3 regions of the Mesorhizobium sp. M1409 genome follow, and region 1 is predicted to be linked to each of the others. Evidence: predicted binding sites of a transcription regulator. Region 1 holds the regulator's gene; each other region holds the start of a gene.
What was found. Region 1 encodes LexA, which represses DNA repair genes until DNA is damaged. Its sites were predicted from a motif close to TGTTCNNNNTGTGTTCNG; they were not measured.
Positions count from the first base shown of each region.

Region 2: NKG99_RS18345 (DNA recombination protein RmuC) is a predicted target of LexA. The motif match lies at 3,768-3,785, and genes of this name have one in related genera.
Region 3: NKG99_RS25885 (single-stranded DNA-binding protein) is a predicted target of LexA. The motif match lies at 3,809-3,826, and genes of this name have one in related genera.

Region 1 covers NZ_JAMYKV010000035.1:28,176-34,102, reverse strand. Annotated here, with positions in the region: gene kynA (tryptophan 2,3-dioxygenase) at 1-46, shown strand, start outside; gene kynU (kynureninase) at 129-1,376, shown strand; gene lexA (transcriptional repressor LexA) at 1,822-2,574, shown strand; gene NKG99_RS23775 (ComEC/Rec2 family competence protein) at 2,571-5,036, opposite strand; gene gltX (glutamate--tRNA ligase) at 5,139-5,927, shown strand, end outside.
Region 2 covers NZ_JAMYKV010000022.1:60,201-66,127, reverse strand. Annotated here, with positions in the region: gene NKG99_RS18370 (transporter) at 1-625, shown strand, start outside; gene truA (tRNA pseudouridine(38-40) synthase TruA) at 595-1,392, opposite strand; gene NKG99_RS18360 (GNAT family N-acetyltransferase) at 1,404-1,913, opposite strand; gene fmt (methionyl-tRNA formyltransferase) at 1,910-2,863, opposite strand; gene def (peptide deformylase) at 3,184-3,714, opposite strand; gene NKG99_RS18345 (DNA recombination protein RmuC) at 3,818-5,089, shown strand; gene NKG99_RS18340 (GFA family protein) at 5,111-5,515, opposite strand; gene NKG99_RS18335 (cation diffusion facilitator family transporter) at 5,578-5,927, opposite strand, start outside.
Region 3 covers NZ_JAMYKV010000041.1:11,427-17,353, reverse strand. Annotated here, with positions in the region: gene NKG99_RS25905 (helix-turn-helix transcriptional regulator) at 1-826, opposite strand, end outside; gene NKG99_RS25900 (hypothetical protein) at 912-1,445, shown strand; gene NKG99_RS25895 (MarC family protein) at 1,588-2,217, shown strand; gene NKG99_RS25890 (OsmC family protein) at 2,263-2,688, opposite strand; partial or broken gene NKG99_RS36005 (DUF2306 domain-containing protein) at 2,999-3,145, opposite strand; gene NKG99_RS25885 (single-stranded DNA-binding protein) at 3,189-3,710, opposite strand; gene NKG99_RS25880 (ArsR/SmtB family transcription factor) at 3,935-4,249, shown strand; gene NKG99_RS25875 (SRPBCC family protein) at 4,246-4,755, shown strand; gene NKG99_RS25870 (ATP-dependent Clp protease proteolytic subunit) at 4,779-5,384, shown strand; gene NKG99_RS25865 (hypothetical protein) at 5,469-5,762, shown strand.

The sequences.
Region 1 (5,927 bases):
GGTCGTGCTGTTCCCGGAGCTGTGGACGGTCCGCACCCGGCTCTGACATCATCGAAATGAGAACAGGCACACCGAGGGGACGCGCTTGCAGCGGGAACCCTTCGCGAACAACCGAGGACTGAACGACCATGAGTGGAATTCCTGATCTCGCTGCGATCGAAGCGATGGATGCCACGGATCCGCTGCGTGCCATGCGCGATCGTTACATTTTGCCGGAGGGGGTGATCTATCTCGACGGCAATTCACTTGGGGCGGCATCACATGCCGTTTTCGGCGAGCTGCAGCAAGCGGCGGCCCAGGAATGGGCCCAGGATCTCATCCGGGCCTGGAATACAGCCGGATGGTTCGAGATGCCGATCGAACTCGGCGATCAGCTTGGACGTCTGATCGGAGCCGCGGCCGGCCAGACCGTCGTCTGCGACACGACGTCGACCAACATCTACAAGGTGTTGCATGCGGCGATGGAGATGCGGCCCGGCCGGTTGGCCATCGTCGCCGAGGGTGACAGTTTTCCCACCGACCTGTACATCGCCGAAGGCGTGGCCTCGACCCGGGATGGCGCCTTGCTGCGCCTCGCGGGCGTCGACGCGCCAACCATCGAAGAGCTGATCGACGAAAGCGTCGCGGTGGTGCTGGTCAACCACGTCAATTACAAATCCGGTGAACTGCGCGACATGACGGCGCTGACGCGCAAGGCTCATGCGGCCGGAGCGCTGATCGTTTGGGATCTCTGCCACACCGCGGGCGCTCTGCCGGTCGAGCTCGATCATGCAAATGCTGATTTCGCTGTCGGCTGCACCTACAAGTACCTCAACGGCGGTCCGGGCGCGCCAGCCTTCATCTATGCCGCCCAGCGCCACCACGGCGAGATCAGCCAGCCACTCAGCGGCTGGTGGGGGCATGCACGGCCCTTTGCCTTCGAACGGGGTTATGTTGCCGGCACCGGTATCCGCCGCTTTCTGTGCGGCACGCAGCCGGTCCTGTCGATGCGGGCGCTCAAAGGCGCGCTTGCCATCTGGAACGACGTCGACATGGCGGCATTGCGAAAGAAGAGCGTCGCGCTGACCGAACTGTTCATCCAGCTCGTCGAAGCGAAGTGCGGCGCCTATGGTCTCACGCTGGAGAGCACTCGCGACGCGACCAGGCGCGGCAGCCAGGTGTCGTTCCTTCACGATCATGGCTATCAAATCATGCGGGCGCTGATCGAGCGCGGCGTGATCGGTGACTTCCGCGCGCCGTCAACCATCCGTTTCGGATTTACGCCGCTCTATGTCGGCTACAAGGACGTGTGGCTGGCGGTCGAGGTGCTGGAAGACATTCTGCGCACGAGTGCATGGAAGGACCAGCGTTTCGCCGTCAAGGAGGCCGTAACCTGACGCGGCCGTCCCGACGATCTGTCGTCGCGTCTTGCCCCCAGGTCGGATGACGGAGGACGAATTTTTCGGCTCGCGAATGCGTTCGCCGCTGGTAGCCAGCGCAGGCTGCAATAGATTAACCAAGGTTGGCATTTTGGCTTCGTTTCGTTCACGGCAAACGAACGCCCGGAAAGCTGGAAATGCGCCCGTCGCGGATCCATGGGCAGCTCATGCCAGGCTTGAGCCAAGGGTGGGCCACAGCCCATTAACCATAACAATTTCAATGCCGGCAAGCGCATTGTGACGGCATACAGCCGTCGACGAGGCCCGCTGGCGAGCGCCAATAATTTCGACCCCCTTAATAAATTCATTAAACTTTAAACAGTTGCGGAACACAACTGGAACAGATAGTGTTTGTTCTGGGTTTGTTTTTCCGATTCTGGTTTCAGGTACCCTGGGGGCCGCCATGCTGACGCGCAAGCAACACGAACTGCTGATGTTCATCCATGAACGCCTGAAGGAAAGCGGCATTCCGCCATCCTTCGACGAGATGAAGGAGGCGCTCGACCTTGCCTCCAAATCCGGGATTCATCGTTTGATCACGGCACTGGAAGAGCGCGGCTTCATTCGCCGGCTGCCCAACCGGGCACGCGCGCTGGAAGTGCTGCGGCTGCCGGACTCGATCGCACCCGGCCTCAACGCGGCAAAGAAGTTCTCTCCAAGCGTCATCCAGGGCAGTCTTGGTCAGGCCAGTCTCGGCCAGGGCGGCCTTGGCCGGCAGATCAGGCCAGCGTCTTCGCGGATGTCTTCAGCAGGCAATGACGACGACGTGGTCGCCGCCGTGTCGATCCCCGTGATGGGGCGCATCGCCGCCGGTGTGCCGATCGATGCCATCCAGCACCAGACGCATTCGATCTCGGTGCCGCCAGACATGATCATGGGCGGCGAGCACTATGCGCTGGAGGTCAAGGGCGACTCGATGATCGAGGCCGGCATCTTCGACGGCGACACCGTCATCATCCGCAATGCCGATACGGCGAGCCCTGGCGAGATCATCGTGGCGCTGGTGGATGAAGAGGAAGCGACGCTGAAGCGGTTCCGCCGCAAGGGCGCCTCGATTGCTCTCGAAGCCGCCAATCCGGCCTATGAAACCCGTATTTTCGGGCCAGACAGGGTCAAGGTGCAGGGCAAGCTCGTTGGCCTGATCCGCCGCTACTAAGGCAGCTGCGGTTCAACGACTGGCTTCTCGGGTCTCTTGAAGGGCGGCAGTCCCCTCGCCTCGCGTGAAAACTTGCGTTGCGCGTGCCAGGGCCGATATGGCCTGTCCACGGCGAAGCTGATTGTCGCCGGCGCGGTCGCCGATTGGCGATCGAAGAAGACGGCAGCACTGCCTTTGCGGGCCAGTTGCCGTTTGGTGATAACGAGAACCAGCGGGTTGTGACAGGCGTCATAGGCCGTCGCGTCATTGATGACGATCAGGTCGGCGAAACCACAGGCTTTCCAGGTGTCTTTTCGGTCCTCGACATAGGCAATGAACGCGCCGGACGGATGCCTGGCGACGCAAACGCCTGAAGTGCAATAGAACGGTGCTCCCGGCGGCATTTCAGCCGCATCAGCGACGTCGAATTGACCGTCGCCTTCGTCGAACACCTCCGGCACGATGATGCTTTCGGATGTCAGCGCACGCTTCCAGTTGTCGACGGTGAATTCGTTCGGCCTGGCCCGGCTGACCGCGAGTTCGCCGCCGCCGATCGGCAACGCAACCAGCCTTGCGTCCTCCGAGATCAGCACGTCGGGTGCGCGCGTGTCCGAGACCGTCAGCAGGCCGGCAAGCGCGAAAGGAAGAGCTGCCAGCCGCAGCCATGTCGTCGCCATCGTCGCGATGACAAGGGCAATCGCCACCAGAAGGACAGACTGCTGCGAAATCAAGCCGATTGCGTCGACTGGCGAACGCTCGGAAATCCATCCGGACATCGCGATCATCGCCGTCAGGCCTTTGCCCATTACATAAAGAAAGGGGCCGTCGGCGCCGAATGGCATCGCCAGTGCGCTGAGGACGGCGAAAGGCATGACGACCAGTGATACGATCGGCATGATCGCCAGATTGGCGAACAGGCTGAGCGGCGACACACGCTGAAAATGCCAGATGGCAAACAGCGCAGTGGCGCCGCCGGCGATGATGGAAGTCATGGAAAGGCCGCCTGCCGCCAGCAGGAATTTTCGCGTCAGGAAACCAGGCAGCGACCGCTTTGGCGGCGGTGGTCTCGTCTTTCCCGCACGATGCTCCGACCAGCCGGCATAGGCGCCGACCAGCGCCGCGGTTGCGGCGAAGGACATCTGAAAACTCGGGCCGACCACTTCATGCGGCGACACCACGATGACGGCGATCGCCGAAATTGCTAGATTGCGCATGGTGAGTGCCGCCCGATCGAACAGCACGGCAATCAGCATCACCGCCAGCATGATGAAGCTGCGCTCGGCGGCGACGACGATGCCTGAGATGATGAGATAGGCGGCGATCGAGAACAGTGCCGCGACGGCGGCGTATTTCTTGACCGGACGACGCGCGGAAAAGTCCGGAAACAAGGCGAAGGCGCCGCGCAGCAACCCCATGATGGTGCCGGCGACGAGCGCCATATGCAGTCCGGAAATGGAGATGATGTGGTAGATGCCGGTACGCCGCATAGCTTCGTTGATGTCATCGGGAATGCCGGCGCGCACGCCGACGATCAGCGCCGCCGCGATCTCGCCCTCGGCGCCACCGACGCTGCCCCTGATGTGGTCGGCAATCGCTTCACGGGCTTTTTCTATCCCCGAGGAAAGGCGGTCCGATAGCGGCATGTCGCCGTCATCGGTGACGATAAGTTTTGGATTGCCGAGAAAGAACCCGCTGCCGCCGATGCCGGCGAAATAGCTGTCGAAGGAGAAGTCGTAGCTGTCCGGCCGCACAGGCCCGGTCGGCGGCAACAGCTTGGCATATCCAGTGATCAGGGAGCCGGCGATCACGTCCGCCGGGATCTTTCGCGCCGAAAGTCGCACCCGCTCCGGCGCATAGCGCAGTTTCGGCCTTGCGGTCGATGTGACGTCGATGGTCAGCCGGATACGACCGCTCTCCATCCGGTCGAGCGAAACGACGCGGCCGGTCACTTGCGTCGAGATTTCCGAGCCCAGCATCTGCGTTCCCGCCCGCCATGTCTCGACCTTTGCGGTGAGCAGGCCGAACGCGCACAAAAGTGCCGCCATGAAGCACAGATGGGTTTTCGGCCAGGAACGCGAGACCAGCGCAAACAGCCCCGCCAAGATGACAACTGCGACAGGCTTTGCGAAGCCAGGTTCCGCCGCCAGCGAAAAATAGCCGATCGCCCCGCTCGCCAGGCAGACCGGCACCAGCAGGAAGGCCACGCCTCGGTCGAGTTCCAGGCCCGCCGCCATGGTCACGCCATGGCGCAGGCGCGGCAGCGAAATCCGGCCGATTTGCCGGCGCACGCGCACGATCCTGCTGGCTTCGGCAGCTGGAACCGGGGCGGGGGCATCCGTTTGCAACGGCGCCTTGCCGGGATCCGGCACGAGGGGCGATGGCGGCGGCAATGAAGCCGGCAGCGGCGCTGCAAACAGGGACCGTTCGCTGACGCCAATGACAGCGTCCTCGCCCTGATCCGAGCCCCAGCCTCGTCCAGCCATCGGGTCTGCCCCTTGCGCCCTCGACACCCTATGCTACATGAACGCCGGGCGCGCGAAAGTCCGCGCAGCCGCACCCCGCTTCAGATGGTTTCCGAGAGTTTCATGTCCGACAAGGTCGTCACCCGTTTTGCCCCCTCGCCCACCGGCTACCTGCATATAGGCGGCGCGCGCACGGCGCTGTTCAACTGGCTGTATGCAAGGCACACCGGCGGCACGATGCTGCTGCGCATCGAGGACACCGATCGCGAGCGCTCCAACGATGCCGCGACCGCTGCCATTCTCGACGGGCTTTCCTGGCTTGGCCTCAGCTGGGACGGCGAGCCGGTGTCGCAGTTCGAGCGTGCGCCGCGCCACCGTGAGGTGGCCGAGGAACTCGTGCGCATGGGCAAGGCCTATTATTGCTATGCCACGCCGACCGAACTGGAGGCGATGCGCGAGGCCGCCAGAGCCAAGGGTCTGCCGCCCCGCTATGATGGCCGCTGGCGTGACCGTGACCCCTCAGAGGCGCCCGCGGGCGCCAAGGGCGCCATTCGCATCAAGGCGCCGACCGAGGGCGAGACGGTGGTGCACGACCGCGTCCAGGGCGAGGTGCGCTTTCCCAACAAGGATCTCGACGATTTCATCATCCTGCGTTCGGACGGCAATCCGACCTACATGCATGCCGTCGTCGTCGACGATCATGACATGGGCGTCACCCATATCATCCGCGGCGACGATCATCTGACCAACGCCGCGCGCCAGACCGTGATCTACAACGCCATGGGCTGGGCCGTGCCCTCGATGTCGCATATTCCGCTGATCCACGGCGCCGACGGCGCCAAGCTGTCGAAGCGGCACGGCGCGCTCGGCGTCGAAGCCTATCGTGCCATGGGTTATCTGCCGGAGGCGTTG
Region 2 (5,927 bases), on a different contig from region 1:
GGCGGACGAAACCCAAGCTTCGCTGACGGGCGCCTGGCGGCTGATGCTCGGCAAGCCCGACGGATTGCGCCTGCTCGACCTGTCGGCCGATGGTTTCTGGAATTCGTTTTTCGCCATTGTCGTTGCGGCACCGGCGCTGATCGTCGGCTGGGTCGGCATCGCCAATGAGATCGGCGATCCCGACGCTTTCGTGGGGCGCTTCAGCATGCTGGTGCGTCTGGCGACGGTCGACATCGGCTCCTGGGTGCTGCCGCTGATCGTTCTGGCCCTGGTTGCGCCGCGCGCCGGGATTGGCGGCCGCTTCGTCCACTATGTCGTCGCCAGCAACTGGGCTTCGGCCATCACCGCCTGGCTGATGCTGCCCTCGGCGCTGATCAGACTCTTCCTCTCGTCCGCGAGCCAGGTTTCGAGCCTTGTGTCGCTGCTTTTGTTTGCCCTGTCGATGGTTCTGACCTGGCGCATGACCAACGCCACAATCGGCAGGGGCGCAGCGACCGGCACCGCCGTTTTCGTCGGCATGTTCATCGCCTCGCTGTTGGTGCTGTTCGGGCTGCAGACGCTGCTCGGCATCACCGTGCCGGACGATGTCGGGGCTCAGAGCCTTTCCGGGTTCGTCTCCGGGTAGTCGACCTCAGGATAATCGACGCCCCGATAATCGACGCCGATGAGAAACAGCCCGTCGGGTGGTGCCACCTGGCCGCAGGCGGCGCGGTCACGCGCCTCGAGCGCCGCTTTCATGTCGGCCGCGGTCCAGCCGCCGTCGCCGACGCGCTTGAGGGAACCGACCATCGAGCGCACCTGATTGTGCAGGAAGGAGCGCGCCGAGGCCCTTACCTCGATCACGTCATCTTGCCGGCTCACATCGAGCCGCTCCAGCGTCCTGATCGGGCTGTTCGCCTGGCACTGGGTCGAGCGGAAGGTGGTGAAGTCATGTCGCCCGAGCAGGACCTTTGCCGCTTCGTGCATGGCGACGGCGTCGAGCCGCTTCGGCACCCACCACACCTTGCCCTTGTCGAGCGCGGCCGGCGCGCGGCGGTTGAGGATGCGGTAGAGATAGTGGCGGCCGGTGGCCGAGAAGCGCGCGTCGAAACCGTCGGAGACGACCGTCGCCTTGAGGACGGCGATGCGCGCGCCGGCCGCCTGCAGATGGGCGTTGACGGCATCGCGCACCTTGTCGGTGGGCCACGCCTTGGCGAGGTCTACATGCGCCACCTGGGCGGTCGCATGCACGCCGGCATCGGTGCGGCCGGCGGCGCGCAGCCTGACCGCTTCGCCGCAGAATTTTTCGATCGCCTGCTCGATCGCCTGCTGCACCGAAGGCTGATCCGCCTGGTGCTGCCAGCCGGCAAACAGGCTGCCGTCATATTCGATGTCGAGGCGAAAACGCGGCAATTTGCACTCGCCTAGGCGGCGAGTGCCGAGCCGAAGGCCGAGGCGTAGACCAGTCTGCCGGCTTCCGGGGCATCGCCCCAGGCCAGTGCCTGCAGTGCCTCGCCCTGATACTCGCTCTCGAACTTTTCGGCGCGTGCATGGCTGTAGCCGAAACGGCTGTAATAGGCCGGATCGCCCAGCACCACGGCCAGCGTCTCGCCGCCATCCCGGAGACGGATATGTGCCTCGCGGATCAGCGCGCCGCCGATGCCGCTGCCATGGAACGAGGGCTCCACCGCCAGCGGTGCCAGCGCCACGGCCGCGAAGTTCTTGCCGCCGCTCTGGACGAACAGCCGGGAAAACAGGATATGGCCGACCACCTGGCCGTCGTCTTCCGCCACCAGTTCGGCAACGGCGTCGCCGCCGGTCACCAGCGCGTCGACCAGCCCGGCCTCCGCCTGCTGGCCGAAAGCGTGCTCCTCGACGAGGCGAATGGCCTCGCGATCTCGCGGCGTCGCCGCGCGTATCGACATCATGCTCATGAGAATTTCATTCCCTTTTCGATCTTGGCCCCGCGCAGGAATTCCGACGCGGCGGCGGGCCTTCCGCCCGCCCGTTGAACTTCGACCAGCCTGATCGCGCCTGTCCCGCAGGCGACAGTCAGCCGGTCATCGAGAATTCCTCCCGACTCGCCCAAATCTTCCGAAAGCGACAGGCCTTGCGGTAGCGTCGAGCGAAGCAGTTTCAGCCGTTCCGGGCGGCCGCCAATTCCTATCTCCGACCAGGCGCCGGGAAAGGGCGACAGGCCACGAATATGATTGTGGACCTCGCTCGCCGAGCGAGTCCAGTCCACGCGCGTCTCGGATTTATCGATTTTCTTGGCGTAGGTCACCCCATCCACAGCTTGTGGGGTAAATGTCAGGGTGTTCCTTTCCAGTCGCGCTAGCGCTTCCACCATCAGGGCTGCGCCGACACTCATCAACCGATCATGCAGATCGCCGGCAGTCATATCGGGTTCGATGGTACATTTTTCAACCATTCCGACCGGGCCAGTGTCCAGGCCCCCTTCCATGCGCATCACCATCATGCCGCTTTCCAAGTCACCGGCCATGATGGCGCGCTGGATCGGCGCGGCGCCGCGCCAGCGCGGCAGAAGCGAGGCATGGCCGTTGATGCAGCCAAGCCGGGTTGCGTCCAGAATCGCCTTCGGCAGCAGCAAGCCATAGGCGACGACCACGGCGACATCGGCGTGCAAGGCACGGAAGGCGGCCTGCTCGGCCTCGCTCTTGAGCGATGTGGGCGTGCGCGTCTCGATGCCCAGCCGCTCCGCCTCGCGCTGCACCGGCGACGGCGTCAGTTCCAGTCCGCGCCGTCCGGCGGCGCGCGGCGGTTGCGTATAGACGGCGGCGACATCGTGACCGGCCTCGGCAATGGCGTGCAGCGTCGGCACCGAAAACTCGGGCGTGCCCATGAAGATGACGCGAAGGGGCATTTTTCTTTCGATATCCTGTCTTCTGCTCGCGCCGTGAGCCGGCTCAGGCACCCGCTTCAAACGGGTTTATGATCTTCAGGTCAAGGCCGTCAAAGTCGCGGGCGACCAAGTTCGCTTTTCCTTTCCGCTTCGATTTTGTCCATGATCTCGGCGTATTCATCGCCAATTGCGCTTTCAGCGACGAAAGCCGAGCGAATTGTGTGCCGCCAGTTCGATTTCGCGTTTCAAAGGCTCGGGAATGTCTCTGATCAGGAAGTCGGCCATCGGCATCTCCATTTGGTGCTGTGCCGCCGACATCAGGCCTGGAGTGGACTCCAGCCCTATCCCACCAGCTTGCCCGGCGCCTTGTCCCTGGCGAGCTTCTTGAATTTCTTCACCACCATGTCGCGCTTCAGCTTCGAGATGTGGTCGATGAACAAGACACCATTGAGGTGGTCGATCTCGTGCTGCAGGCAGGTCGCCATCAGGCCCTCTGCCTCCAACTCCTGCAATTTGCCGTCGCGATCGAGATATTTGACTCGCACGGCGGACGGGCGTTCGACCTCGGCATAATAATCGGGGATCGACAGGCAGCCTTCCTCGTAGACGGACCGCGCATCGGCGCTCTCCAGGATTTCCGGGTTGATGAAGACGTGCGGCGCCGGCTCTTCGTCTTCCTTGGCGAGATCGATCACCAGCATGCGCAGCGGCTCGCCGATCTGGATTGCGGCCAGCCCGATGCCGGGGGCGTCATACATGGTCGCCAACATATCGTCGGCCAATTTGCGCAAAGGTGCGTCGACGCGCTCCACCGGCTTGGAAACCTGGCGCAGGATGGGGTCGGGAAGGATGATGAGCGGCTTGATCGGCATGGCGTTCCACCTAAGACCTCCAGCGAAAAGCGTCAACCGCCGGGCTTGAGGCTCGTTCACGTTTTGATCTGTGTCAGCCGTGCGAATCATCTATGCTGTCCACATGAATGATCTGACCACCATCCTTTCAGAACCTGTCGCCCGGCTTGGCGCCACCACGATCACGCTCGGCCATGCGCTGGCCTTCGGCGCCTTTCTGTTCCTCAGCCTGTTCGTGGCGCTCGTCATCGCGCTATGGCGATCGGCCAAGGCGCGCGCCGTCGCCGCGGCCGAAGCCGCCGACCATGCCCGCGATGCCGAAACAAGGATGGCCGGCATTCTGCAATCGCAGGCCGAGATGCAGGGCCGCATGGGCGCCATCGCCGAAGTGTTCGGGGCACGGCAGGCGGAATTGACGCAGTCGATCGGCCAGCGTCTCGATGCCATGACCGGCCGCCTCGGCCAGACCATGACCGAGCAGACCAAATCGACGCATGAAAGCCTGGCCAAATTGCAGGAGCGGCTGGCGATCATCGATGTCGCGCAAGGTAACATCCAGTCGCTCGCCGGCCAGGTCGTGCAGTTGCAGGCGATCCTCTCCAACAAGCAGACGCGCGGCGCCTTCGGCCAGTCGCGCATGGAGGCGATCGTCGCCGACGGCCTGCCGCATGGCGCCTATGAATTCCAGGCGACGCTGTCGAACGGCAGCCGGCCCGACTGTCTGGTGAAGATGCCGAACGGCGCCCCGTCGCTTGCCATCGACGCGAAGTTTCCGCTGGAAGCCTGGAATGCCATCCGCGCCGCAGACGGCGCCGACTTGCAGAAGGTCGCCTCGCAGGCCTTCCGCCGCGACATCGAGATCCATGTCCGCGATATATCGGAAAAATACCTGATCCAGGGCGAGACCCAGGACACCGCCTTCATGTTCGTGCCGTCGGAATCGGTGTTCGCCGAGATCCACGAGAATTTCGAGGCGATCGTCCACAAGGCGCATCGCGCCCGTGTCGTCATCGTCTCGCCGTCGCTGCTGATGCTGTCGATCCAGGTCATTCAGGCGATCCTCAAGGACGCCCGCATGCGCGAACAGGCGCACCTGATCCAGGGCGAGGTCATCCGGCTGATGGAGGACGTTGCGCGTGTCGACGAGCGTGTGCGCAAGCTGCAGGTCCATTTCGGCCAGTCGGCCAAGGATATCGACGACATCCTGGTTTCGACGTCGAAGGTCACCAAGCGCGGCCAGAAGATCGAGGCGCTGGAATTCGGGGCGCAACCCGACGGCGATGCCGCCGCGGACGCAGCGTCACGGGCTCCCGCTGCGAAGGTCGACGCGGGCCCCCGCGTCGCCGATTCGAAAACCGGACAGCTCAGACTAAGGGTCGTCGAAGGCGACGACTGAGCGACGGCGCCGGATCCGCCCCTACTGCTCTTCCGTGGTCGTCATACCCGGGAATTCCGGCAGCCAGGGCAGCGCCGAGCGATGCCAGCTCTGCCTTCTCGGGACCAACTGTTCACGTTGCCGCGCCGTGCCGACCCGGATGCCATAAACCTTCGGCCCGTCGCCAACCGATGTGGCGTAGAGATGCGAGCCGCACTCGCCGCAAAAGCCCTGCGCGCGCTTGGCGCCGCTCGATCCTGTCTTGATATAGACCTTTGGCGCACCCTTGGTGATCCGGTACTGGCCTTCCGGCGCGCCCACGGTCACGCGAAAAGCCGTTCCGGTCAGTTGCTGGCAATCGATGCAGTGGCAGATTCCGGTGTTCTCCGGGTCGACCTCCGCCTCGTAGGTGATGGCGCCACAATGGCAGCCGCCGTCGATTTTCATCGTCGTTCCTCCAAAGTCTCTTTGATCTTAGCAAGGCAAGACCGTGAGGCAATGGCGCGGCGCTAGTCCAGCGCCGGATCGGACGCGGTCTCGATCAGCTTGCTCCGCTTTTCCCATGTGCCGGTGGTCTGCGGCTTGACGAATAGCCGCGTGATCTCCGGCATCTCCTTTTTCAGCCGCGCCTCCAGGCGCTCGACGCAAGCTTCGATCTCCGGCGCCGTCAGATGATCCTCGAACTCGATACTCAGGCCGGCAACGATCTCCGCCGGCCCCATATGGACGGTCAGGACGCCGTTCGCCTGCCGCACCGCCGGATCCTGCTGGGCGATCGCCAGCACCTGTCTCTGCACTTCGGGCGACGCCGGCTCGCCGATCAGCAGGCCCTTGCTTTCGCGGGCCAGGAAAATCGCCG
Region 3 (5,927 bases), on a different contig from region 1:
CCATCGCGCCACGGCGGGCGCGATATTGGCCCGGCGTTTCGCCCATGATACGCAGAAACCGGCGGTTGAATGTCGACAGATCGTTGAAGCCGGCCTCGAAGGCGATCGCCGAGACCGCCTCATCCGACATGTGCAGTCGCACCGCTGCCCTGTGCAGCCGCGTCTTGAGCAGGAATTGATAGGGGGTCATGCCCGCGACCTGCCGGAAGATGCGCAGGAAATGATACGGACTGATCGCAGTTTCATCCGCAAGAGCTGAAAGCGGGACTGGCCCGTCGGCATCCAGCTCTATCCGCCGCACGGCCTCGGCAACCCGCTTCTGGTCGCGACGGCTCGGCGCGCGCCTGACATGCGTCGGGCTGGAGACCGTTGCCACGGCGGCACCCGCAATGCGCAGCCCGAGTTCCTCGAAGGCGTCGATGTCGGCCGTCTCGCGAGCGGTTTCCGCCTCGGCGAGCAAGGACGCCAAGGCCGGCAAAGGTGGCAGGCGTGGCGCCTCAAAGGCCAGCTTCCTGGCGGCCGGCACGCCAGCCACGATCCGTTCCATGTAGGACGGCCCGAAATGAAATGACAGGCAACGGTCGCCGCTGCCATGTTCATGCCCGCATTCGTAACATGTGCCGGGATTGCCGAGCAGGAGGGCGCCGGGCGCCAGCATCGCCGTGCCTTGTTGCGCGCGGTAGCGGAACGTGCCGTTGGTGACGGCGGCGACGCAGAAATCCTGATGTGCTTCCTCGAACGGCCGGTCGCCGGCGCCGGCCGTGCAGATCACATCCGTCACGTGCCAGCCGGGGCCGGATGCAAGCGTATGCATTGTCGCTGTCATGGCCGAAATATAGCAATTTTTCCCAAGCCCAGAACCCTGTCACCGCCTACCCTTCCCGGTCTCCTGACAAGAAGAGAGCTGAACCATGTTCGACCAATCCTCCTTTGCCGAAGCCTTGCACAGTTCCGGACCAACAGAAGGGCTTGCCGAAAAACTGAGCCTTTACGGCCGATTCGTCGGCGCCTGGATGTTCGATGCCTCGCGCCATCTCGAGGACGGCACGGTGCTGACCGGGCGTGGCGAGGTGCATTTCGGCTGGGTGCTGGAAGGCCGGGCGATCCAGGACGTCTGGATCCTGCCCGCGCGTGATGCCGGCCCCTCGCCCTCGCTCGGCACCTGGACCTTCTACGGCACCACACTGCGTGTCTATGATCCCGGCGCGGATGCCTGGCACATCTTCTGGAGTGATCCGCGCAACCAGTATTTCAGCCGCCAGCTCGGCCACGCCGAGGGCGACGCGATCGTGCAAGTGGACGCCGACGGCACCGGATCCTCGGTTCGCTGGAGTTTTTCTCGCATTACCGAAAATTCCTTCCGCTGGCTCGGCGAGCGCTCGCACGACAATGGCGCGACATGGCGGCTCGAAGTCGAGTTCCTGGCACGGCGGGTGGTTCGATGATCGAGGAATGCAGCCGCTCGAAAGCCTCGCGAACCTTCGCGCCCATGCTTTCAAAAGTTGAATGCCCGAAACTGTTCCCACCGACCGGGCTTTGCTCTACCAATGCCATGGTACGGGCCCTGCCCGGCGGGAGGGGTCAGAGATGCCGAGCTTCGACAGCCTGTTCAACGCCTTCGTCACCATTCTCGTGACCATCGATCCGCCCGGGCTGGCGCCGCTGTTCCTCGCCGTGACACGAGGCATGAACCGCGACGAGCGCCAGCAGGTGTCGGTCCGCGCCTCGATCATCGGCTTCCTGGTGATGGCGCTGTTTGCGGTTGCCGGCGCCTCGATCCTGTCGGTGTTCGGCATCACGCTGCCTGCCTTCCGCGTCGCCGGCGGCTTCCTGCTGTTCTTCATCGCCTTCGAAATGGTGTTCGAACGCCGGCAGGACCGCAAGGAGAAGATCGGCGACGTCGCCATCACCAAGGACATGATCCACAACATCGCTGCCTTCCCGCTGGCGATCCCGCTGATCGCCGGGCCCGGCGCGATTTCGGCGACGGTGCTGCTCTCCGGTTCCTTTCAGGGATTTGCCGCGCAGGCGGCCCTGGTCGGCATCATCTTCGTCTGCCTCGCCATCACCTATCTGGTGTTCGTGCTGTCGGAACGCATCGACCGCATCCTCGGCCAGACCGGGCGCTCGATCCTGACCCGGCTGCTCGGCGTTATCCTGGCGGCACTGGCCGTGCAGTTCGTCGCCGACGGCATCAAGGCGCTGATGGCGGGGTGAACGGCAGTTCCTACTGCCTACTGCCTACTGCCTACTGCCTACTGCCTACTTCACCGCCGTATCGATCACTTCGAAGTCGTGAGTGATCGCAGCGGTCTTGGCCAGCATCGCCGAAGCCGAGCAATATTTTTCGATCGAAAGGTCGATCGCCCGCCTGACCTTGTCGCTGGACAGCGCCCGGCCCTTGACCACGAAATGCATGTGAATGCGCGTGAACACCCTGGGCTCTGTTTCGGCCCGGTCGGCGTCGAGCTCGACCACGCAATCCTCGACCGCTTCGCGGCCCTTTTCTAGAATATGGACGACATCATAGGCCGAACAGCCGCCGGTCCCGATCAGCACCAGTTCCATCGGGCTCGGGCCTGGCGTCTTGCCTGCCGGTCCGGGCGCGGTTCCGAACACGACCTTGTGGCCACTGCCGGACTCACCGACGAAGGTGCGCTCCTCGACCCACTTTACGCGTGCTTTCACCTGACATTTCCTTCCAATTTTTCGGTCATCCGCCTCTAAAACCGAAGAGGATCACGGCCCGGCTCGCGCGACGCCAAAGACGACGTCGTGCACGACCCTGCCCGGCAACAGCGTGAAGATGCCGGCGCCGGCCAATGCAAAGACATACAGCGCGATCATCGCCTTGCGATCCTGGCGATGCAGTGATTGTGAGCATGCCACAGCGGCACGGTGACCAGCACCAGGATCGACAGGAAATGGATCGGACTGAGGGGCCGATGAGCCGGATCTGATGAATCCAGAAACTCGAGTCGGCGATGACCAGCATCAGCGCGGCCCACACATAGCCCGCGATGCGATGGCTCGGCGTTCCCTTCGGCAATGCCAACTGCGTTGGCCCTATCGCCAGTGCGGCGAAGGCCGCAAAGGCATGCCAGGGTATAGGAGAGGGTGCGGCAAGCAGCGGGTCCTGCGACATTGTCCCCTCTCCAGTGACTGCCCCTCAATACGATCGATTGTCCTCAGAACGGGATTTCGTCGTCCAGTTCGCGCGACGAACCGCCACCGCCGCCACTCTTGGCACCACCGCCGCCGCCGCGATTGAAGCCTTCGCTCGGGCTGGACTGGCCGAAATCGGAACCACGGCTGTTGCCACCGGCATTGCCTCCGATCTGGCCGCCCTCACCCTGTCCGCGTGCGTCGAGCATCTGCAGCTCGCCCCGGAATTTCTGCAGCACGACTTCCGTCGTGTACTTGTCGGCGCCGGTCTGGTCCTGCCATTTGCGCGTCTGCAGCTGGCCCTCGACATAGACCTTCATGCCCTTCTTCAGATACTGCTCCGCCACCTTGGCGATGCCCTCATTGAAGATGACGACGTTGTGCCACTCGGTTTTTTCCTTGCGCTCGCCGGAATTCTTGTCGCGCCAGCTTTCCGACGTCGCGATGCGGATGTTGACGACCGGCTCGCCCGAGTTCAGGCGGCGGATTTCAGGGTCCGCACCGAGATTACCGACCAGAATGACCTTGTTGACGCTACCCGCCATGATATTTCTCCGCTCATCCAAAACCAATTTTTGTCGCAGCACCTTACAGGCTGCGGGCGTCGGCCGCCTGCTAAGGCTGGCTTTTCCCACAAGGTTTTTGTTCCCTTTTCGTTCTTATCCGCACTGCCGCTTATTGTCAAGGAATGGCAGCATCGCCGGAAGCCCACATATGGGTTTGAAAAGAACGCTTGCCAAATCGATAAGTATCCACTTATGCTTTTGTCATGATCGAAGCAGAGATTTTCCGGGCCCTGGCCGACCCGACGCGCCGCGCCGTCTTTGAGCGGCTCGCCGCTGGTGAAATGACGGTATCGGAATTGCGCACCGGCATGACGGTGTCGCAACCGGCGGTGTCACAGCATCTGGCGGTGCTGCGCGGCGCCGGCCTGGTGGTCGAACGACGTGCCGGCCGCAATGCTTTTTACCGCGCCGATCCGCAGGGGCTCGCCCCCTTGCTCTCCTGGATCGAACGCTACCGGACCTTCTGGCCGGAACGCATCGAAAGATTGAAGGCGGTTTTGAAGGACATGGACCAATGACGAACGTTCGATCGATGAAAGCCGACCAAAACCATCGCGAGATCTCTCCCGATGCGATCGAGTTCGAGTACGACCTTGCCGAGCCGCCGGAAAAGGTGTGGCGGGCCCTGACCGTGCCGGAGCTGCTCGCCGCATGGATGATGCCGAACGACATCAGGCCGGAGACCGGCAATCGTTTTGCCTTCGCCGGGCCGGATGCGGCGATCGAATGCGAAATCCTCGACGCCGAGCCGGAGAAGCTGCTGCGCTATTCCTGGCGGGAGCAGCCAGGCGACGCCGCGCGGCAGGATCGCCTCGACGGCCCGTTGGACAGCATTGTCACCTTCACACTTGCCCGAACCGTTTCCGGCGGCACCCATCTGCGCATCGTCCATGACGGCTTCGCCCGCAAGGCAATGCCCGCTGTCGCCATGGCGTGCGCTAGCTGCCGGCTTTCGCTCGACGCCAACGGTACACGCAAGCCGATCGCCGCAAACACGCTTCGCCGCTTGCTGCGCGCAGCCTGAACAAGGACAATGGAGAGAAGATCATGAGCGGTGTTGCCAGTCTGGTGCCGATGGTAATCGAGCAATCGAGCCGCGGCGAACGCGCCTTCGACATTTTCTCGCGGCTGCTGCGCGAGCGCATCGTCTTCATCAATGGCGAGATCAACGACGACATCTCGGCGCTGGTCTGCGCGCAGTTGCTGTCGCTGGAATCGGACAATCCCGACAAGGAGATCTCGCTCTATATCAACTCGCCGGGCGGCGTGGTGACCAGCGGCTTCGCCATCTACGACACGATGCAATACATCAGCTGCCCGGTGTCGACCGTGTGCATGGGCTTTGCCGCCTCGATGGGTTCTTTCCTGCTGATGGCGGGCACACCGGGGCGTCGTATCTCGCTGCCGAACGCCACCATCCTGCTGCATCAGCCGCTGGGCGGGTTCCAGGGCCAAGCCTCCGACATCCAGCGCCATGCCGAGCGCATCGTCCAGACGAAACGGCACATGGCCGGGCTCTATGCGCAGCATTGCGGACGCACCTATGAGGAGGTCGAACGCACGCTGGACCGCGACCACTTCATGACCGCCCGCGAGGCCCAGACCTGGGGCATCGTCGACCACGTTTTCGACACGCGAAAAAAGGCGGCATAAAGCCAGGCCCGGCTTCCTGCCGGCTTTCGAAGATTTGATGATGCCGGTCTGGTCCCGTCGCCGGCACGCCACTATAGTCCTGGGATGATCGACACTCATCCACCCAGAACATTGCACCGTGTCATCGCCGTTGTAGCGCTCGTGTGCCTTTCGAGCGGCACGGCCTTCGCCGGCGACAGCTCGGCGCAGGCGCAAAAAGGCGCCCTGCCCGGCGTGGCCGGCGACTATCGCATCGCCAAGCCGGCTCCCGAACCCGACGATGCATATCCCGGCAACGGCAACGGCCAGTTCAAGATCGGCGATACGGATGTCAGGATTTCCGGCAGCATTACCGTCGATCTCGGAGCCGGCTCAATCGGGCAGCCCCGCCACCGATAGTGGTGCCGGCGTGCTGCGCTGGCATATCGCCAACAAGACATCCGCACATAAAACGGCCCCGCCGTGCTTTGCGCAAACGGACGGGGCCTTTTTGGATCTAAAATCCAACTTCTACCGGGGGCGTACTGCCGGCACAAGATTTCGGATGCAACGCGGCGTCAGCCG